DNA from 2 places in the Streptomyces sp. NPDC026515 genome. Region 1 is predicted to be linked to the other one. Evidence: riboswitches for the same ligand, from Rfam matches in the RefSeq annotation. Region 1 holds a riboswitch; the other holds the start of a gene.
What was found. A riboswitch is a leader RNA that binds a small molecule or an ion and turns the genes downstream of it on or off. The one in region 1 is predicted to bind ZMP and ZTP.
Positions count from the first base shown of each region.

Region 1 (10,695 bases):
TTCCTGGCCACCGCCCAGACCACCATGGCCTACCTGGCACAGCATCTGACGTCCGACCAGTTCGCCGGTGTCGTCGGCTTCGACCCCTACAACGAGCCGTACGCCGGCTCCTACGACTCCGGCCAGACCTCCCGTACCTGGGAGCAGAACCTGCTGTGGCCCTTCTACCAGAGGTTCCGGGCCCGGATGGACGCGGCCGGCTGGAGCGCCAGGCCCGCCCTGGTCGAGCCGAACCTCTTCTGGAACGCCAACATCAGCACCCAGAAGCAGGAGGGCGGCCTGCTGGACGCCGGCACCCTCGGCCCGCGGTATGTCCTCAACACCCACTTCTACGACCAGAAGGCCATCTCCGGCATCCTGATGTGGGGCAACGCCTCCGACGGCCAGTACAGCACCGACCTGGGCACCGTCCGCGACCGCGCCTCCGCCGCCGGAACCACGGCGGTCGTCAGCGAGTTCGGGCATCCGCTGTCCGGTACCACCGCGGGCAAGGCGCCGACCGTCGACAAGGCCATGTACCAGGCCCTCGACTCCCGCCTGCCCGGGTCCACCTGGTGGTCCACCCCGGCGTCCTCCGGGCCGGTGCTCTCCGGCAGCCAGTGGCAGTGGGACATCTACAGCGGCCGCCACCACGAGCTGATGAACGACAACCCGGAGAAGGTGCTCGTCACCGGCGACGCCTGGAACGACGAGGACCTCTCGGCCGCCGCCATGAACGACTCCGGCGCGGTGACCCTCCGTCAGGACGCCAGGCTGCTGGACCGGATCTACCCGGGCGCCACCTCCGGCTCCACCCTCGCCTTCACCTACGAGGACCGCTCACGGGACGGTTCGACGACCCTGACCTGGAACCCGGTGCCCAGCTCGCTGCCGAACGTGGCCGCGCTGGTGGGATCCGGCCAGTACGCCGTCCAGGTCTGGCGTTCCGGCAGCGCCACCGCACCCACCGAACTCCACCTCCCGGCATCCTTCCCGAGCGCGTCCACCACGGTCGTCTCGGACCTGGGCACCGTCTACGCACCCCCGTCGTACACGTCCTCGACCCCGGTCGGCGTGGCCGTCGAACCTGGTGGCACGGGCAGCCGCCGACTGCTGCTCAGCGACTCGGACTCCGGCGTGGCTCACTTCGCGCTGGTGACCAACGGGGCGGCCTCGCCCGGCTCCGCCCTGCTGAACGCCGCCAGGTCGGAACTGGCCGCCTGGGTGGCGGCGAAGTTCTGAGGCGTGTCCTCGTCCGCCGGGCGCCGTACGGGCCCGGCGGACGAGGACACAACGGCGTTGAGACCCAAGCCGACTTACCGGAAAGTAAGGTGGGGTGACGTGCTGATCAAGAGACGGCGGCGACAGAATTGGTCATCAGGCGGATGACGGAGGGGGCAATCGTGCCGGGCAGGCTCAAGGCGCCGACGGGACGCTACGGCGGCCGGTCCGCCGAGGAACGCAAGGCCGAACGGCGCCGGCGCTTCCTCGACGCGGCGCTCCAGCTCTTCGGTGACGCGCCGGGATACCGCGCCACGACCGTCGCCGCGCTCAGTCAGGCGGCCGGCCTGTCCACCCGGCAGTTCTACGAGGAGTTCCACACCCTGGAGGACGTGCTCGCCGCGCTGCACCTGGAGGTCAACGGGTGGGCCGAGGAAGCGGTGCGGGACGCGTTCGCCGAGGCGAAGCCGCTGTCGCTGGTGGAGCGGGTGACGGTGCTCTTCCGCGCGTACGCCCGTGACGTCACCTCGGACCCGCGCCGTATCCGGGTCGCCTTCGTGGAGATCATCGGCGTCAGTCCGCGCCTCGAGGACCAGCGCCTCGCGCGGCGGGCGCGCTGGGTGGAGCTGATATGCGGCGAGGCGGACGCGGCGGTGGCGCGCGGTGACGCGGCGCCGCGGGACTACCGGCTGGCGGCGACGGCCTTCATCGGCAGCGTGAACGGATTGCTGCACGACTGGAGCGCCGGCTGGGTGGACGCGACGCTCGATGACGTCGTGGAGGAACTGGTGCGGCTGCTGGTGGGGATGCTGCGACCGGAGGACTGGACGTCCGGGGGCGCCCGGCAGGGAGTGAACTGCCCCTGAGGCATGGCAAGTTCACGCCTGCCCCACCCGTTGACCCCACCCTCCGCCCGCTCTGCGGCGCCTCCGCGCTCAGACCGACAGTGAGATCACGGTCGCCGCCGTCCAGAGGGCGCAGGCGAGCAGGGAGCAGGCCAGCAGCCGGCGGCGCAGGATCCGGTACCTCTGCTCGTACTCACGCCTCAACTCGACGCTGCGTTCGGCCGTGCGGCGCCATGAGGCACGGCTCAGCGCCAGGTACTCGACTGCGACCTGACACTCCAGGTCCTCCCGTTGCGTGTCCGTGAGCCAACCCAGTCGATCCGTCAGGCGGGCAGCCGCCGCGCGGCCCTCCTCGCGCGTCGCCGCCAGCAGCAGGTGTCCCTCGATCTGGGCGACCAGCGCCCGCTCCTCCTTCCGAGCCGTCATCGCGCGCTCAACTCCCGCTCCCTGAGGGGCACTTCGGGATGGTGCAGATCGAACGCCGGGGATTCGCTCCGTATCCGGGGGAGGGACACGAAGTTGTGTCGCGGGGGCGGGCAGGACGTAGCCCACTCCAGGGAACGCCCGTACCCCCACGGATCGTCCACCTCGACCTTCTCGCCGTACTTCGCCGTCTTCCACACGTTGTAGAAGAACGGCAGCAGTGATGATCCCAGCAGGAACGAGAAGATCGTCGATACCGTGTTGAGCGTGGTGAGGCCCTCCACCGCCAGGTAGTCGGGGATCCGGCGCTGCATGCCCTCCGCGCCCAGCCAGTGCTGGACCAGGAAGGTGCCGTGGAAGCCGGTGAACAGCGTCCAGAAGGTGATCTTGCCGAGCCGCTCGTCGAGCATCTTGCCCGTCATCTTCGGCCACCAGAAGTGGAAGCCGGAGAACATCGCGAAGACGACCGTGCCGAAGACCACGTAGTGGAAGTGGGCCACCACGAAGTACGAGTCGGAGACGTGGAAGTCGATCGGGGGCGAGGCGAGCATCACGCCGGTCAGCCCGCCGAAGGTGAAGGTGATCAGGAAGCCGGTGGCCCAGAGCATCGGTGTCTCGAAGGACAGCGAGCCCTTCCACATGGTGCCGATCCAGTTGAAGAACTTCACCCCGGTCGGGACGGCGATGAGGAACGTCATGAAGGAGAAGAACGGCAGCAGCACACCGCCGGTGACGTACATGTGGTGCGCCCACACCGTCACGGACAGACCGGCGATCGCGATGGTCGCCGCGATCAGACCCATGTAGCCGAACATCGGCTTGCGGGAGAAGACCGGGATGACCTCGGAGATGATGCCGAAGAACGGCAGGGCGATGATGTACACCTCTGGATGGCCGAAGAACCAGAAGAGGTGCTGCCAGAGCAAGGCTCCGCCGTTCGCCGCGTCGAAGACGTGTGCCCCGAACTTCCGGTCCGCCTCCAGCGCGAACAGCGCGGCGGCGAGGACGGGGAAGGCGAGCAGGACCAGGACCGCGGTCAGCAGCACGTTCCACACGAAGATCGGCATGCGGAACATGGTCATGCCGGGGGCGCGCATGCAGATGATCGTGGTGATGAAGTTGACCGCGCCGAGGATGGTGCCGAAGCCGGAGAAGGCCAGACCCATGATCCACATGTCGGCGCCGATGCCCGGGGTGCGCACCGCGTCCGAGAGCGGGGCGTAGGCGAACCAGCCGAAGTCGGCGGCGCCCTGCGGGGTGAGGAAGCCGCCCACCGCGATGGTGGAGCCGAACAGGTACAGCCAGTAGGCGAACATGTTCAGCCGCGGGAAGGCGACGTCCGGAGCACCGATCTGCAGCGGCATGATCCAGTTCGCGAAGCCCGCGAACAACGGGGTCGCGAACATCAGCAGCATGATCGTTCCGTGCATCGTGAACGCCTGGTTGAACTGCTCGTTCGACATGATCTGCAGGCCCGGCCTGGCCAGCTCCGCGCGCATGAACAGGGCCATCACGCCACCGACGCAGAAGAACGAGAACGCTGTGACCAGGTACAGCGTGCCGATCGTCTTGTGATCCGTGGTCGTGAGCCACTTGAGGTTCCTCATACCCCGCCTGTGTCCGGGCGGAGCGCACCGGTCACACTCGAGGGATGCGACGAGCGTCACGGAAAGAGGTGTGACGATCGGAAAGGTGCCGGACAAGAACCGAACATGAGCAACGACGAGATCTTCGCCGCTGCCTATCGCGAGCACTACTGGGCGGTCAGCCGCTATGTCGCGCGGCGACTGGACGGGCGGACCGGCGAGGTGGAGGAAGTGGTGGCGGAGGTGTTCACGGTGGCCTGGCGGCGCCGCGCAGACCTCCCGGCGACCCCGCTGCCCTGGCTGTACGGCGTGGCACGCAACTGCCTCGCCAACGCGGTACGCGGCTACGGGCGCAGGCGCCGGCTGCTGGACCGGCTGGGCAACGACGAGACCGCCCACGGACGCCACACCGTGGCCGGTCCGGACAGCGAACGGCCCGGCTCCTGGGTGCACGAGGCGCTGGGCCGGCTCTCCCCGGCCGACCAGGAGGTGCTGCGGCTGACCGCGTGGGAGGAACTCGGCGTGGACGAGGTCGCGGTCGCCCTGGGCTGCGGCAGCCGGGCGGCCGCGATGCGGCTGCACCGGGCCCGTCGCCGGCTCAGAGCCGAGATCGACCGACTGCGGCCCCCTGCCGTCGACGCTCTTACCGAGGAACACCGCCATGGCTGACGAACTCCACCTGCTGCGCGCCGCCGACCCGGTACCCGCCGCGGGCCCCCACTTCGGCGACGGTCCCCTGGACCACACCGCCGAACGGCACCTCGCCCGGTTGCTGCACGAGACCCCGCGTCCCCGGCGCCGGACCAGGCCCCGACTGGCGTGGTCGCTCGCCGCGGCCCTCGTCGCCGTCGTCACCGTGGTGACCGTGCTGGTGGGCGGTCCGGCCGGCACGCCCGCGGTCGCCGCGCCCCGGCCGCTGGCCGTCCGCGTCCACTCGGTGCCGGTACCGCTCGCCGAGGTCGCGGAACTGGCCGCCGTGGCGGCCCAGGACGGTTCCCCGGCCCTGCGCCAGGGCACTCACGTGCAGTCCTGGAGCCTCGGCATGAGCGACGGCAGGCCGCCGGTCACCCTGCCCGAGGAGCGGGTGGAGCGATGGGCGGCGGACGGCAGTCACACCGAAGTGGTCGTGGCGACCGACCCGTCCCACCCCGGCCGCCCGGTCCTCACCGACGACGGCGACCGGTCACGGCTGGTCGGGGACGGCCACGTGCTCAGCCGGCGCACCTTCCCCCCGATGTGGGGCGACGGGCCGCCGCTCGGCACACCCCCGCACGACCCGGCGGAGCTGCGCGCCTACCTCATCGAGCTGGTCTACGGCCACACCCGCACCCTCACGACCTCCGAGCTCCTGGACGCCACCCACGAGCTGCTCGACAACTGGACGCTCGGCGCCCGGGAGTCGGCCGCCCTCGCCGAACTCCTCGCCGACGCCCAGGGCCTGCGCCCGGCCGGCCAGGTCACCGACCGGCTCGGCCGCACCGGGCAGGCGTACGTCCACGACGAGGGCTCGGGCGCCCGGCGGATGCTGATCCTGGATCCGGGCACCGGTGCCGTACTCGGCCTGGAGACCACGTTCACCCGGGACGATCCCGAGTACGGCGTACGGGCCGGTGACGTCATGGAATACAGCGCCTGGATGCGCTGATCACCCCCCGAGCTGCCGGGCGGCGGCGGTGACGGTCTGCTCCAGCAGTACGGCGATGGTCATCGGGCCGACGCCGCCCGGCACCGGCGTGATCAGCGAGGCCCGCTCGACGGCGGTGTCGAAGTCGACGTCACCCACGTTGCCCGCGTTGTAGCCGGCGTCGAGCACGACGGCGCCCGGCTTGATGTCCTGGCCCCGGATCAGCCCGGGGCGGCCGACGGCGGCGACCACGATGTCCGCCTCCCGTACCGCCGCCGACAGGTCCCGGGTGCGGGAGTGACAGTAGGTGACGGTGGCGTCGCGGGCGAGCAGCAGCATGCCGGCCGGCTTGCCCAGGATCGCGCTGCGGCCGACGACCACCGCCCGCTTCCCGGCCGGGTCGACGTCGTACGCGTCGAGCAGGCGCAGGATGCCGCCGGGCGTGCAGGAGACGAAGCCCGGCAGGCCGAAGCTCATCGTCGCGAACGACGCGAAGGTCACGCCGTCCACGTCCTTCTCCGGCGCGATCGCCTCGAACGCGGCCCGCTCGTCGATGTGTTCGCCGACCGGGTGCTGGAGCAGGATGCCGTGCACCGCCGGATCGGCCGACAACTCCCGCAGGGTGGCGACGAGTTCCGCGGTGGTCGTGGTGGCGGGCAGCGCCACGTGCCGGGAGGCGATACCGGCCTTGCGGCTGCGGTTCTGCTTCATCCGGACGTAGGTGACGGAGGCCGGGTCCTCGCCGACCAGCACGGTCGCCAGGCACGGCGTGGTGCCGGTGCGCGCGGTGAACTCGGCGGCCCGCTGCGCGGTCTGCTCGACGATCCGGCGGGCGACGGCGGTTCCGTCCATGAGAGAGGCATGGGTCATGCGGCACACTCCTGAGCTGGTCAGACCTTGATCGCCCAGGCGCACGGCTCGACAGTGCGGGCCGCTCCACGGTGGTGCTCCACCTCAGCGCCAGTCACGGCCCGCGCCCAGAGTAGCCGAGGCGCTCAGCGTTTCCCACGGCGGTGCGCCGCCCGCAGGAGCGTGCGCAGCAGGACGACGGACCCGCCCGGCCGGGCTCGGCGGCTGTGCCCCAGTCCGGCCCGCGCCGAGAAGGTCCAGGTCAGCCGGGCGCTGACCTGGACCCTCGCGGCCCTGGCGGCTACTCGTCCCATGCCTGGATCGTGATCTGTTCGGCGATCTTGCCATCACGCAGCGTGACCATCGATTCGGCGAGCACCCGGACGCCGTCCGCGTACTCGCAGGACTCGCTGTAGGCGGCCCGGTCACCCTGCACGATGCACTGGTCCAGCCTGTGGGTCATGTCCCGGCTGTAGACGTCGTCCAGCAGGGCGGCTATGTCCCGGCGGCCGTGCAGGACCCTGGGGTGGCTGGGCTGGTCGGTGCGGTCGACGATGCGGATCTCCGCGTCGTCCGTGTAGAGCGCCAGCAGGGTGTTCCCCGTGTTTCCCTCTATCGCCCGGCGCAGCGTGTCGGTGTCGAACGTGGGGCCTGTCGCGGTGCCCATGGTGACCTCCTGCGGGAGCCCGCGGCCCGATGCGGAGCAGGCCGCGACGGCCCCTGCTTCGAGCCTCCTCCGCCCCGCCGGGCTCGGCAAGCGCAGGCCGGGCACTCCGCCTGACGGGTGAGGGGGACCGGCTGCCCGTGACCGGCCGGGCGCCCAGCCCGTTGCTGGAGACATGATCTCCACACGACGTATCGTCGCCGCCGTCGGCCTCGCCGTCGGGGTCACCGGCCTCGCCGCCCCGCTGGCGAACGCGGCCGACGCGAGCGCGCCGCACTCCGGGAACCCCACCGTGCTCGGCGTGCTCGACTCGGTCTCCCGCATCGGCATCCCGGCCGAGCACCAGGACGAGATCCCCAGGATCTCGGAGCAGGTGCAGGGACTGAACGGGCTCCAGAAGCTGGGCGAACTGCACCAGCTCACCGACATGGCCGCGCCGGCCACGGGACTGGTGCCGGCCATCGAGTCCTGACCCCGGACCGCACCCCGAGGGCCGTTCCGCACCGGGGGCGGCCCTTCGTCGTACGCGGTGACCGGTGGCCGGCCACCGCGGCCTCAGTCCGCGGCGGACAGGAACTGCGTCGCCGCCAGTTCCGCGTACAGCGGGTCCGCCGCCACCAGCTCCCGGTGCGTGCCCACCGCGCGGACCCGGCCCGCGTCCATCACGACGATCCGGTCGGCCGTCGTCACCGTCGACAGGCGGTGCGCGACCACCAGCACGGTGGTCGACCGTGCCACGTCGGCGACGGTGTCCCGCAGGGCCGCCTCGTTCACCGCGTCCAGCTGCGAGGTCGCCTCGTCCAGCAGCAGCAGCCGGGGCCGGCGCAGCAACGCCCGGGCGATCGCGATCCGTTGCCGCTCGCCGCCGGACAGCTTGGTCCCGCGGTGCCCGACCAGTGTCGCGAGGCCCTGCGGCAGCCGCGCCACCAGGTGGTCCAGCCGGGTCGTCTTCAGGACCCGTGCCACCGTGTCCTCGCCGGCCAGCGGATTGCCGAGGAGCAGATTGTCCCGCAACGATCCGGACAGGACGGGCGCGTCCTGCTCGACGTATCCGATGGCCGAGCGCAGCAGGGGGAGTTCCCAGTCGGCGAGCGGACGGCCGTCGAGGGTGATCGTGCCGGACTCCGGGTCGTAGAAGCGCTCGATCAGCGAGAAGACGGTGGTCTTCCCCGCTCCGGACGGACCGACGAACGCCGTCATGCCCCGGGCGGGTACCTCGAAGCTGACGCCGTGGTGCACGTACGGCAGGTCGTCGGCGTAGCGGAACCGTACGGCGGTGAAGGTGACGGCGGCCGGCTCGGCGCCGGGGGCCGGCAACTCGGCGGGCGCGGACGGCGGTTCGGCGGGCAGTCGCAGCGCCTCCTGGATCCGGGCGAGCGCGCCGGCGCCGGTCTGGTACTGCGTGACGGCGCCGACGACCTGCTGGATCGGTGACATCAGGTAGAAGACGTAGAGCAGGAACGCCACCAGCGTGCCGATGCCGATGGCACCGGTCGCCACCCGTGCCCCGCCCACCGCCAGCACCGTGATGAACGCCAGTTGCATCGCGAGCCCCGCGGTGTTGCCCGCCACGGCCGCCCACTTGGCGGCCCGCACGCTCTGCCGCCAGGACTCCTCGGCGGCCTCGTGCAGCACCCGTTCCTCGCGGTGCTCGGCGCCCGACGCCTTCACGGTGCGCAGCGCGCCCAGTACCCGCTCCAGTGAGGCTCCCATCACCCCGACCGCGTCCTGCGCCCGCCGGCCGGCCCGGTTGATACGCGGCACGATCATGCCGAGGACCGTGCCCGCCCCGGCGATCACCGCGAGCGTGACGCCCAGCAGTACCGGGTCGACCACCCCCATCATCACCACCGTGGCGACCAGGGTGAGCCCGCCGGTGCCGAGCGCGACGAGTGAGTCCGTGGTGACCTCGCGCAGCAGGGTGGTGTCCGAGGTGATCCGCGCCATCAGATCCCCGGGTTCGGTGCGGTCCACGGCGGTGATCCGCAGCCGCAGCAGGTACGACGACAGGGTGCGCCGTGCCCCCAGCACCACCGACTCGGCGGTGCGCCGCAGCACGTACGAACCCAGGGCGCCCACCACGGTGTTGGTGACGACCAGGCCCGCCATCGCGAGCAACCTCCCGGAGACGGAGCGGTCGTGGGACAGGTCCTCGATCAGTCCCCGCGCCACCAGCGGCAGCAGCAGCCCGGTCGCCCCCGTCAGCAGCGAGAGCACCGCACCGGCCGACAGGGCCCAGCGGTGCGGCCGTGCATAGGAGAGGAGCAGCCGGAACGGGGACGGACCCGTCCGGTCTCCGGTCCGTCCCGGCGAAACAGCGTCTGCGGTGGTCACGGTGCTCCTCGTCCGGGCGGTGGGCGGCGCCCCCAGGCTACGTCGGGCACATCGGCCACCGTGGGGCTCAGGGCCCCACCGGTCGGCTGACCGGCGGGAAAGATCCGTGATGATCGACGTGCTCCGTGCCGTTACCGAGCGGTCACGCGTAGGGTCGGAATACAGGCACGTCAGCAGAGCGACGAAAGGGTCAGGTCCATGGCGCAGGAAGTACGCGGCGTGATCGCACCGGGCAAGGACGAGCCGGTGCGGGTCGAGACGATCGTGGTGCCGGACCCCGGGCCGGGCGAAGCCGTCGTACAGGTACAGGCCTGCGGGGTCTGTCACACCGACCTGCACTACAAACAGGGCGGGATCAACGACGAGTTCCCGTTCCTGCTCGGCCACGAGGCCGCCGGTGTCGTGGAGTCGGTCGGCGAGGGTGTCACGGACGTGGCGCCCGGAGACTTCGTGATCCTCAACTGGCGTGCGGTGTGCGGCCAGTGCAGGGCCTGTCTGCGCGGCCGTCCCTGGTACTGCTTCAACACCCACAACGCGAAGCAGAAGATGACCCTCGCCTCGACCGGGCAGGAACTGTCCCCGGCGCTCGGCATCGGAGCCTTCGCCGAGAAGACGCTGGTCGCCGCCGGACAGTGCACCAAGGTCGACCCGGCCGTCTCCCCGGCGGTGGCCGGCCTGCTCGGCTGCGGGGTGATGGCCGGCATCGGTGCCGCGATCAACACGGGCAGCGTCGGCCGCGGCGACTCGGTCGCCGTGATCGGCTGCGGCGGGGTCGGTGACGCCGCGATCGCCGGGTCGAAGCTGGCGGGCGCCGCGAAGATCATCGCCGTCGACATCGACGACCGGAAGCTCGAGACCGCGCGCACCCTGGGCGCCACGCACACGGTCAACTCGCGGACCAACGATCCCGTCGAGGCGATCCGCGAGCTGACCGGCGGCTTCGGCGCCGACGTCGTCATCGAGGCGGTCGGCCGCCCCGAGACCTACCGGCAGGCCTTCTACGCCCGCGACCTCGCCGGGACGGTCGTCCTGGTCGGCGTACCGACCCCCGAGATGAAGCTCGAACTGCCGCTCCTGGACGTCTTCGGCCGCGGCGGCGCGCTCAAGTCCAGCTGGTACGGCGACTGCCTGCCCAGCCGGGACTTCCCCATGCTGATCGACCTGCACCTG
Region 1 is NZ_JBVHQD010000010.1:175,132-185,826, forward strand. Features, by position in the region: gene ACZ4O3_RS22485 (glycoside hydrolase family 5 protein) at 1-1,221, shown strand, start outside; gene ACZ4O3_RS22490 (TetR/AcrR family transcriptional regulator) at 1,383-2,066, shown strand; gene ACZ4O3_RS22495 (hypothetical protein) at 2,136-2,471, opposite strand; gene ctaD (aa3-type cytochrome oxidase subunit I) at 2,468-4,075, opposite strand; gene ACZ4O3_RS22505 (RNA polymerase sigma factor) at 4,181-4,723, shown strand; gene ACZ4O3_RS22510 (CU044_5270 family protein) at 4,716-5,699, shown strand; gene ACZ4O3_RS22515 (bifunctional 5,10-methylenetetrahydrofolate dehydrogenase/5,10-methenyltetrahydrofolate cyclohydrolase) at 5,700-6,548, opposite strand; ZMP/ZTP riboswitch at 6,575-6,656, opposite strand; gene ACZ4O3_RS22520 (hypothetical protein) at 6,674-6,841, opposite strand; gene ACZ4O3_RS22525 (nuclear transport factor 2 family protein) at 6,829-7,194, opposite strand; gene ACZ4O3_RS22530 (hypothetical protein) at 7,367-7,663, shown strand; gene ACZ4O3_RS22535 (ABC transporter ATP-binding protein) at 7,747-9,525, opposite strand; gene ACZ4O3_RS22540 (S-(hydroxymethyl)mycothiol dehydrogenase) at 9,724-10,695, shown strand, end outside.

Region 2 (10,695 bases), on a different contig from region 1:
GTGCGAATTTCTGACATTCAGCGCTGCGAGGTCCGGCCCGGACGGCTAGTCGAGTGGACGTTCAGCCCGGCGACCGTCGCGGCCGCGACAGCGCTCCCACCGGATCCGCGGCCGCCTGCGTACATCCAGGAGTCGCACATCAGAACGGCGCGAGCGGTGCGCGAGGACGGGCTGTTCGTACCGACCTGGCTCGGCACGGCGTTCGACCTGCCGGGCCGGGCCGACCTCGACGCGCTGGAAGAGGCCCTGCGCAATTGGACGTTGCGTCACGAGACGCTGCGCAGCGGCTTCCGGTGGGAAGGCGACGACATGCGCCGCTTCACGCTGGACGCGAGCGACGTGACGCTGCACCGCGAGGTGGTCGGCGACTTCGCCGACGCGGCGGTGCTGACCCGGTACCTGCAGGACCGATTCGACGTCGCGGCGGACGCGCTCGACTGGCCGAACCTCATCTACGCTGCGGTCGTCCGTGACGACTCCACCAGCGTGTACATGGCCTTCGACCACACCAACGTCGACGCCTACTCCCTCCAGCTCACCTCGAACGAGATCCAGGGGCTGTACACGTCGGGCGTCACGGGGCGGTCCGTCGCCGGTGCGCCGGTGGGAAGTTACGTCGACTTCTGCCGGCACGAGCGGGTGAACGCGGACGGGATCGACGACACGCACGCGATCGTCGGGCGCTGGCGGGAGTTCATCGGCCGCTGCGACGGGCGGCTTCCGGAGTTCCCCGTCGACCTCGGCCTGGAACCCGACGGCGCGCTGCCCGCCCAGAAGCTGATGTGCGAGCCGCTCGTCGACGCGGACACCGCCGCCGCGTTCGAGGCGCACTGCCGCGCCTACGGCGGCAGCCTGGTGGGCATCCTGGCCGCGACCAGCCTGATCGTCCAGGAGCTCGGCGGACAGCCGGTCTACCGTACGGTCGTGCCGTTCCACACCCGGCTGAAGTCCGAGTGGTCGGACTCCGTGGGCTGGTACGTCGGCGGCGCACCCATCGAGGTGCCGGCGGCACGGGACTTCGATGGCGCGCTCGCCACCGTCCGCGCCGAGCTGCGGGCCAACCGGTCGCTGGCGCGCATTCCGCTGGCCCGCGTACTGCGGCTGCTCGGCAAGGACTTCCGGCCCACCTCGCCCGACATGTACTCGATCGTCTCGTACACGGACGCCCGCCTCACCCCCGGCTCGTCCGACTGGGCCGAGCAGAAGACGTACGCGCTGATCCGGGTGTCGTACGGCGACCAGGTGTGTGCCTGGGTGAGCCGACTGCACGAGGGGCTGTGGTTCGCCTGCCGTTACCCGGACACCGAAATCGCCTACAAGAACGTGCGGCGATATGCCGAAAGACTACGGGACTTGATCGCCTCCGTCCCGGCGAGCGACCACCTGGTGGCCGCGCAGCCGGAATTCCGCTGACCCAACTTCCCTCTGATACGACCGTATTGGTATCGGCGACGGAATACGGAGAGCAAAAACTCGCGGTCTGCTACTGCTAGTGTTTGCGTGGTCACGCTAGGCGATTGGTCTTGATGTGCTCGATGTGCTCGATGTGCACGAAAAGAACCGAGGTTTTCATGCGCAAGCTTCAGAAGGTCGTGCTCATGGCGGCGGCCGGTGGCCTGCGTCGACCAATGGAGAACCCGTGCGCACGTTCCAGAAGGCAGTCCTCGTGGGCGCCATGCCCGGCAGTGTCGACGCGCTCACCGGTGTGGCGGGCAACTTGCTGAACGGCGAGGGCGACCCGGGCGCGCAGCGGAACCACCTCGGTTCGGACATGGGCTGCAACAACCAGGCGCTCTGACGAACCGCCGGTCATGTGCTCCGCCGCCGTGCGCGCAACCGCTTCGCGAAGCGAACCGTGGCGCCGGACGCCGGCGGGGCGTCGGCCCGGCACCTCGTACCGTCCCGATGCCGGTACGAAAGCCAGTACTTCTCTCGTTTTTTGTATTTCACCGATCGCGGGTGAACGCCCGCGACGTGTCTGGAAGGACAGGGACCCATGAAACGGGCTACCCGGAACAGTGTGATCGCCTTCGCCGTCGCGTCTGGTGCGATGGCGGTCGCGGGCCCCGCGTGGGCCGACTCCGCCGCGGACGGATCCGCGGCGGGCTCGCCCGGCGTGTTGTCCGGCAACGACATCCAGTTGCCGGTGAACATCCCGGTCAACCTGTGCGGCAACACCGTCGACGTGGTCGGGATCCTCAACCCCGCGATGGGCAACCGCTGCGCCAACGAGGGCGGCAAGTCCACGGACAAGGACGGAGCGACGGCTGTGGGCACCGCCCACGACTCGCCGGGCGTTCTCTCCGGCAACACCATCCAGCTTCCGGTCGACGCCCCCGTGAACGTCGTCGGCAACAGCGTGAACGCGGTGGGTGTCGGCAATCCCGTGTTCGGCAACCAGACCGGCGGTACGCCGAACGTGCCGGGTACGCCGAACGTGCCGGGTACGCCGAACGTGCCGGGTACGCCGAACGTGCCGGGTACGCCGAACGTGCCGGGTACGCCGACGCCGTCCACGCCTCCCGTGCGCCACCAGCCGTCGTCCCCGGTCAAGGCGCACCCGGCACCCGAGCCGCCCGCCCCCGTCGTCCACCACCAGACGGCCGGCACGCTCGCGCACACCGGAACGGGCAACCCGTGGGCGCCGGCCGCGGCGAGCCTGGCGTCGCTGGCGGCCGGAGTGCTGCTGTACCGGCGCTTCCGCCCGGGGACGGTGCATCACGTGCGGTGATTCCGGCCGCCCCGCGCGGCGGAGCCCGGCGGCGATCTCCCGGACCGCCGCCGAGGCGCCGGTCCGGACGGTCGCCCGACCTGCCTACGCGTGCTGCCCAGGCGTGTAGTGACCCGGCACCAGACGGCAGGCCACCCCGAACCGGTTCCAGGCGTTGATCACCGTGATCGCGGCGATCAGCTGCGCCAGCTCCGCCTCCTCGAAGTGCTTGGCGGCGCGCTCGTACACGGCGTCCGGCACGAAACCGTCCGTGAGGACGGTCACCGCCTCCGTCAGCCCCAGCGCCGCCAGCTCCTTCTCGGTGTAGAAGTGCTCGGACTCGTCCCAGGCGCTGAGCTGAATGATCCGCTCGACGCTCTCGCCCTGCGCCAGAGCGTCCTTGCTGTGCATGTCCACGCAGAGCGCGCAGCGGTTGAGCTGCGAGGCCCGGATCTTCACCAGTTCCAGAAGCTTCGGGTCGAGGCCCTCCCGGGCGGCGGTGTCCAGCCGGACCATCGCCTTGAAGACCTCGGGCACCAGCTCCGACCAGGGCAGACGGGGGGTGTGTTCAGGTGCGTACTCAGTCGGGTGTTCTGTGGTCATATCTCGACCCTAGGAGTCAGGCAGCCCAGGAGTATGGTCCATTTCCATGGGGAGAACATGGGCCACTTTGGGGATCGACCTCCATCTGGAACCGGCCGGTCCGAGCCTGCGCCGAGGCCTGACCGACGCCCTGCGTGAAGCGGTCCGCGGTGGCCGGCTGCTCCCCGGCACCCGGCTGCCCTCCTCCCGGTCCCTCGCGGCCGACCTGGGCATCGCCCGCAACACCGTCGCCGACGCCTACGCCGACCTGGTCGCCGAAGGCTGGCTCACCGCCCGCCAGGGCTCCGGCACCCGGGTCGCGACCAGGGAGCCGACGGCGTCGCCGGCCGGTCGGCACGGAGCGACGCCCGTCCCCGGGACGACCGCGCACCGCCCCGCCTACGACCTGCGCGCCGGCCACCCCGACGTCTCCGCCTTCCCGCGCGCCGAATGGCTCAAGGCGGCCCGCCGCGCCCTCACCGCCGCTCCCCACGAGGCCTTCGGCTACGGCGATCCGCGTGGCCGCGTCGAACTGCGCACCGCGCTCGCCGCCTACCTCGCCCGTGCCCGGGGGGTGCGCGCCGACCCGGAACGCATCGTGATCTGCGCCGGGTTCGCGCACGGCCTGAGCCTGCTCGGCCGGCTGCTGCGGGCTCGTGGCGCCGACACGGTCGCCGTGGAGTCGTACGGCCTCGACGAGCACTGGCGGCTGCTGACGGCGGCCGGACTGCGCACCCGCCCGCTGCCCTTCGACGGACTCGGTACGGACACCGGGCAACTGCCCCGGGGCTCGGCCGCGGTGCTGCTGACCCCCGCCCACCAGTTCCCGATGGGCGTGCCGCTGCACCACGACCGGCGGGCGGCCGTCGTGGACTGGGCCCGGCGCAGCGGCGGCCTGGTCCTGGAGGACGACTACGACGGCGAGTTCCGTTACGACCGCCGTCCCGTCGGCGCCCTCCAGGGCCTCGCCCCCGATGAGGTCGTCTACCTGGGCACGGCCAGCAAGTCCCTGGCGCCCGGACTGCGGCTGGCCTGGATGGTGCTGCCGCCGGGCGTCGCCCAGGAGGTGACGGCGGTCAAGGGCGGCGTGGACACCTTGGGGGCGCCGGACCAGCTGACCCTCGCCGAGTTCATCACCTCAGGTGCCTATGACCGGCACGTCCGTGCGTCCCGCTCCCGCTACCGGCGGCGCCGGGACGCCCTGGTCGCGGCCCTCGCGGAACGCGCCCCCGAGATCCGGGTCACCGGCATCGCGGCCGGTCTGCACATGCTGCTGCGGCTCCCGCCGGGCACCCGGCACCGGGTGATCCGGGCCGCCGCCGCGCACGGACTCGCCCTCGACGGCCTCGCCCCGCGCCACCGCCACCCCGACGCGGTCACCGCGCCCCTGGACGCCCTCGTCCTCGGCTACGGCACCCCCGCCGACCACGCCTGGTCGGGAGCGCTGGACATCCTGTGCACGGTGCTGTCGGACCCCGCCGTCACCGGCGCCGAGTGAATCCCCTCCCCGGACCGACCTCATCCGGCGGCGGCCTCCTCGGCCTCCTCGGCTTCCTGGGCTGCCTCCGCCTCCCAGCGCAGCAGGTCGCCCGGCTGGCATTCGAGCACCTCGCAGAGTGCGGCGAGTGTCGTGAACCGTACCGCCTTGGCACGGCCGTTCTTGAGGACCGCCAGGTTGGCGGGCGTGATCCCGACCCGGTCCGCGAGTTCTCCCACGGACATCTTCCGCCGGGCCAGCATCACGTCGATGTCGACGGCGATCGGCATCAGATCACCTCGTCCAACTCGGCCTGCATCTGCGTCGCTTCGACATCGCGCGCGACGGCCTGGGCGAGCAGCATGCGCAGCACGAGCACGATGAGCGCGACCCCCAGGACGGCCAGGCCGATCCCGCCCATGACGACGCTGACGCCGGGGTCGTCCCGCTGGCCCGGCGCGTTGACGGCCGTGACCGCGAACCACAGCAGGGCGACCGCCACGATCGCGCCGATCACCCTGTCCACGTAGCGGAAGGCGGCGTGGGAGAACACGGTTCCGCGTCGCACCATCGTCACCAGCCGCCACACGCTGACCAGGGCGACCTGGACCGACGCCATGCCCAGGACCGTGATCACGCGGAACGCGGTCAACGGGAGCGAGCCGTCCTCCGGGTCGCTCCCGCTGACCAGCACCCACACCATTCCCGCCTGGACGAACACGGTGCCCGCGAGCACCACCGCGAGCACGGCGCGCAACGCACGCACTGTCAGCTTCCCCACGACCAGTCCTCTCATCGAGTTACGATGGGAATCTATCGATTTTCGATAGGTGAGGCAAGGGGTGGGCAGGGTGCGGAGCGACGAGCCGGGGGTCTCAGTCCTCCTCGGCCGTCTCCGTCGTCTCCGCCGTCCCCGGCGTCTTTGGCGCCTCCCCGAACCGGGCCAGCGCCAGTGCCCCCGCGACGGCCACGGTGAAGCCGAGCACCCCGAGCCAGGCCAGCCCCTCGCGGGTGCGGTCCCCGAGCCACACCACGCCGATGGCCGCCGGGCCGATCGTCTCCCCGATCACCATCCCCGCCGTCGCCGTGGTCACCGAGCCGCGCTGCAGAGCCGAGGTCAGCAGCAAAAAGGCGCCGCCGCCGCCGACGAGCAGCGCGTAGGCGGCCGGGTCGGTGAGCAGCCCACCCGGCCAGAGGGTGTCGATGAGCCGCACCGACACCTCCACCACCCCGAACCCGAACCCCGCCCCGAGGCCCAGCAGCAGCGCCCGCCACCGCCCCGACAGCCGCCCGCCGGCGAGCCCGAGCAGCAGCACCCCCACCGCGGTCGCGAGCATCGCGTACGCCAGCGCGTCCGATCCGGCCCGGTCGCCCTCCGGCCCCGACGCCAGCCCGAGCATCGCGAGCCCCGCGCACACGACCCCCACCGCGCCCCACTCCAGCCCGCTCAGCCGCACCCGCAGCAGCCTGGCCGCGACCACCGCGGTCACCGCGAGGCTGGACGCCAGTGCCGCGCTCACCGCGTAGATGGGGAGCGAGCGCAGGGCCAGGATCTGGAAGACGAACCCCAGCCCGTCCAGCCCGAGTCCGGCGACGTACCGCCACTGCCGGACGGCCCGCAGCAGCAGCGCGGCCTCCCCGCCCGCGCCGTCACCGGCCGCCCGCGCGGCCATCGCCTGCAGGACCGTCGCGGTGCCGAAGCAGAGCGCGGCGGCGAGAGCGCACACCATTCCAAAGAGCACAGAGGGACTGTAGGGGAGGCGGACGGGCGGCGCGGCGGCGCCAGGCAGGAGGGCGCAGGAGGGCGGCGGGGGAGGATGCGGCGGGTCCCGGGATCCGTGATCCGCGGGGGCCGGCCACGCGTCCACGCCCGCCTGCAGCCGCATGGCCGGCGGGCCGCCGTACGGCACGATCTCGAAACCGGGCGTGTACGACCCGAAGTCCGCCCGTGCCCCGTGATCGGTCGAGAGACTGATCAAGGTGGTCCCACGGCCGTGGAATGCCGCCGGCGACGAGGACTTCCGCAGTGGTCACGGCGACTGCGGAGAACGCGGCGAGGTTGTCCCCCTGCTGCCTCTGCCCCTGCCCGACTGGTGGACGCCACGGCCCCCGGGCCCGGTGTGCCCGGTAGTGTGACCAGCGGGCCGTGACTGGCGCGCTGGGATGGGACGGACCATCGGGGAGCGGCCCGCGACCGATCGAGTGCCGTGCGCCTGGGCCGAACCGTGAACGCCGAACGCCATGTCCGGAGGTCCCGAATGTCCGAGCCCCTCTCCACCGAGTCCACCGCGTTCCGCGCGGCCCTCGACGTGATCCGCGCGGTCGAACCGCGGGTGGCCGACGCCATCGGCCAGGAGGTCCACGACCAGCGCGAGATGCTCAAGCTGATCGCCTCCGAGAACTACGCCTCCCCGGCGACCCTGCTCGCGATGGGCAACTGGTTCAGCGACAAGTACGCCGAGGGCACCGTCGGCCGCCGCTTCTACGCCGGCTGCCGCAACGTCGACACCGTCGAGGCGCTCGCCGCCGAGCACGCCCGTGAGCTGTTCGGCGCCCGGCACGCCTACGTCCAGCCGCACTCCGGCATCGACGCCAACCTGGTCGCCTTCTGGGCGGTCCTCGCCGACCGCGTCGAGGTCCCCTTCCTGGCGAAGACCGGCGCCCGCCAGGTCAACGACCTCTCCGAGGCCGACTGGGCCGAGCTGCGGCAGGCCTTCGGCAACCAGCGGATGCTCGGCATGTCCCTGGACGCCGGCGGCCACCTCACCCACGGCTTCCGCCCGAACATCTCCGGCAAGATGTTCGACCAGCGCTCCTACGGCACCGACCCGGCGACCGGCCTGATCGACTACGACGCGCTGCGCGCACAGGCCCGGGACTTCAAGCCGCTGATCCTGGTGGCCGGCTACTCCGCGTACCCCCGGCTGGTGAACTTCCGGATCATGCGGGAGATCGCCGACGAGGTCGGCGCGACCCTGATGGTCGACATGGCGCACTTCGCGGGCCTGGTCGCCGGCAAGGTCCTGACCGGCGACTTCGACCCGGTCCCGCACGCCCAGATCGTCACCACCACCACCCACAAGTCGCTGCGCGGCCCGCGCGGCGGCATGGTCCTGTGCGACGACTCCCTGAAGGACCAGGTCGACCGCGGCTGCCCGATGGTCCTCGGCGGCCCGCTCCCGCACGTCATGGCCGCCAAGGCCGTCGCCCTGGCCGAGGCCCGGCAGCCCTCCTTCCAGGACTACGCCCGGCGGATCGTCGACAACTCCCGCGCGCTGGCCGACGGCCTGATGCGCCGGGGCGCCACGCTGGTGACCGGCGGCACGGACAACCACCTCAACCTGATCGACGTCGAGTCGTCGTACGGCCTCACCGGCCGCCAGGCCGAGTCGGCCCTGCTCGACTCCGGCATCGTCACCAACCGCAACGCGATCCCGGCCGACCCGAACGGCGCCTGGTACACCTCCGGCATCCGGATCGGCACCCCGGCGCTGACCACGCGTGGCCTCGGCACGGCCGAGATGGACGAGGTCGCCGCCCTGATCGACCGCGTCCTGACGGCGACGGAGCCGGGTACGACGAAGTCCGGCGCCCCGTCCAAGGCCTCGCACGTCCTCGACGAGAAGGTCTCGACGGAGATCGCCCAGCGGGCGACGGACCTGGTCGCGGGCTTCCCGCTGTACCCGGAGATCGACCTGGGCTGAAGCGCCCCGCAGGGGTGCGGGGAACTGCGCGAGCAACGACATGCGACCCGCACTCGCCGCGCTCCGGAACCGCCCCCACCGCCGGGCCATTCCCGCCCTCGCCCTCTGAGAGAATGGTGAGCATGGCTTCTGATCGACCCCGCGTGCTCTCCGGCATCCAGCCCACCGCCGGCTCGTTCCACCTCGGCAACTACCTGGGCGCCGTCCGCCAGTGGGTGGCGCTCCAGGAGTCTCACGACGCCTTCTACATGGTGGTCGACCTGCACGCGATCACGGTCCCGCAGGACCCCGCCGACCTGCGCGCCAACACCCGGCTCGCCGCGGCCCAGCTGCTCGCGGCCGGCCTGGACCCGGACCGCTGCACCCTCTTCGTGCAGAGCCACGTCCCGGAACACGCCCAGCTCGCGTGGGTGATGAACTGCCTGACCGGCTTCGGCGAGGCCAGCCGGATGACCCAGTTCAAGGACAAGGCGGCCAGGCAGGGCGCGGACCGCGCCAGCGTCGGTCTCTTCACGTACCCGATCCTCCAGGTCGCCGACATCCTGCTCTACCAGGCCAACGAGGTGCCCGTCGGCGAGGACCAGCGCCAGCACGTCGAGCTCACCCGTGACCTCGCCGAGCGGTTCAACGGCCGCTTCGGCGAGACCTTCACCATCCCGAAGCCGTACATCCTCAGGGAGACGGCGAAGATCTACGACCTCCAGGACCCGGCGATCAAGATGAGCAAGTCGGCGTCCACGCCGAAGGGCCTCATCAACCTCCTCGACGAGCCGAAGGCGACGGCGAAGAAGGTCAAGAGCGCGGTCACCGACACGGACACCGTGATCCGCTACGACGCCGAGCACAAGCCGGGCGTCTCCAACCTGCTCACCATCTACTCCACCCTCACCGGCAAGCCGATCGCCGAGCTGGAGCGGGAGTACGAGGGCAAGATGTACGGCGCGCTCAAGACGGACCTCGCCGACGTCATGGTCGACTTCGTGACCCCGTTCCGGGAGCGCACCCAGCAGTACCTGGACGACTCCGAGACGCTCGACTCGATCCTCGCCAAGGGCGCGGAGAAGGCCCGCGCGGTGGCCGCGGAGACCCTGGCCCAGGCGTACGAGCGGGTGGGCTTCCTGCCCGCCAAGCACTGACCCGGTCCGCGGCCGGTACCGAGCGGGGCGCCGCCGGTGCCGAACGGGGCGCCGGGGGCGCTCGGGGCGCTCCGGGGAGCGCACGGGAGCGCTGCACATCACTTCGGCCACGGCTGCCCGGAAGGCGGCCGTGGTCGTACAGTCGATAGCCGGGCGGCCGGGTACGAACCCGACACATGCCCGGCCACCACGACCGACAGGAGATGACGTGGGGACCGTAACGATCGGCGTGTCGATCGCGGTCCCGGAGCCTCATGGCAGCCTGCTCCAGGAGCGGCGCGCGGGCTTCGGCGACGCCGCGGCGCACGGCATCCCCACGCACGTCACGCTGCTGCCGCCCACGGAGATCCCCGACGGGTCAATGGCCGCCGTGCAAGCCCACCTGAGCGAGGTCGCCGCGGCCGGCCGGCCCTTCCCGATGCGGCTGTGCGGCACGGGCACCTTCCGGCCGCTGTCGCCGGTGGTGTACGTCCGGGTCGTGCAGGGCGCGGACGAGTGCGCATGGCTCCAGCAACGGGTCCGGGACGCGTCCGGCCCGCTCGACCGCGAGCTGCAGTTCCCGTACCACCCGCACGTGACCGTCGCGCACGGGATCGACGAGGCCGCGATGGACCGGGCCTTCGCCGAGCTCGCGGAGTACGAGGCCGCGTGGCCGTGCACCGGGTTCGCCCTGTACGAGCAGGGCCGCGACGGTGTGTGGCGCAAGCTGCACGAGTACGCCTTCGGCGGCTCCGTGGTGCCGCCCCAGGCCGGACACGCGGAGCGGGGCACCATCGCCAGCCGGTAGCCCCGGCTCAGATCGGCAGGCGCCGGAACACCGACCGCGGCGCGTGCCGCAGCGCCGACATCACCACCCGCAGCGCCCCCGGCACCCACACCACCTCCGAGCGCCTGCGCAGCCCCGTCTCGATCGCCGTCGCCACCGCCTCCGGGGTCGTGGCCAGGGGCGCTTCCGCCAGCCCCGCCGTCATCCGCGACCGCACGAACCCCGGCCGTACCACCATCACGTGGACGCCGGTCCCGTGCAGCGCGTCGCCCAGGCCCTGGGCGAACGCGTCCAGGCCCGCCTTGCTGGAACCGTAGATG
Region 2 is NZ_JBVHQD010000016.1:98,934-109,628, reverse strand. Features, by position in the region: gene ACZ4O3_RS30195 (condensation domain-containing protein) at 1-1,413, shown strand; gene ACZ4O3_RS30190 (hypothetical protein) at 1,640-1,798, shown strand; gene ACZ4O3_RS30185 (chaplin) at 1,997-2,731, shown strand; gene ACZ4O3_RS30180 (carboxymuconolactone decarboxylase family protein) at 2,816-3,313, opposite strand; gene pdxR (MocR-like pyridoxine biosynthesis transcription factor PdxR) at 3,360-4,790, shown strand; gene ACZ4O3_RS30170 (helix-turn-helix domain-containing protein) at 4,811-5,059, opposite strand; gene ACZ4O3_RS30165 (DUF2975 domain-containing protein) at 5,059-5,550, opposite strand; gene ACZ4O3_RS30160 (hypothetical protein) at 5,645-6,499, opposite strand; ZMP/ZTP riboswitch at 6,906-6,995, shown strand; gene ACZ4O3_RS30155 (glycine hydroxymethyltransferase) at 6,977-8,473, shown strand; gene trpS (tryptophan--tRNA ligase) at 8,596-9,609, shown strand; gene ACZ4O3_RS30145 (2'-5' RNA ligase family protein) at 9,818-10,396, shown strand; gene ACZ4O3_RS30140 (decaprenylphospho-beta-D-erythro-pentofuranosid-2-ulose 2-reductase) at 10,404-10,695, opposite strand, start outside.
Region 2: linked by a shared signal. The riboswitch ahead of ACZ4O3_RS30155 (glycine hydroxymethyltransferase) and the one ahead of ACZ4O3_RS22515 (bifunctional 5,10-methylenetetrahydrofolate dehydrogenase/5,10-methenyltetrahydrofolate cyclohydrolase) in region 1 are both predicted to bind ZMP and ZTP.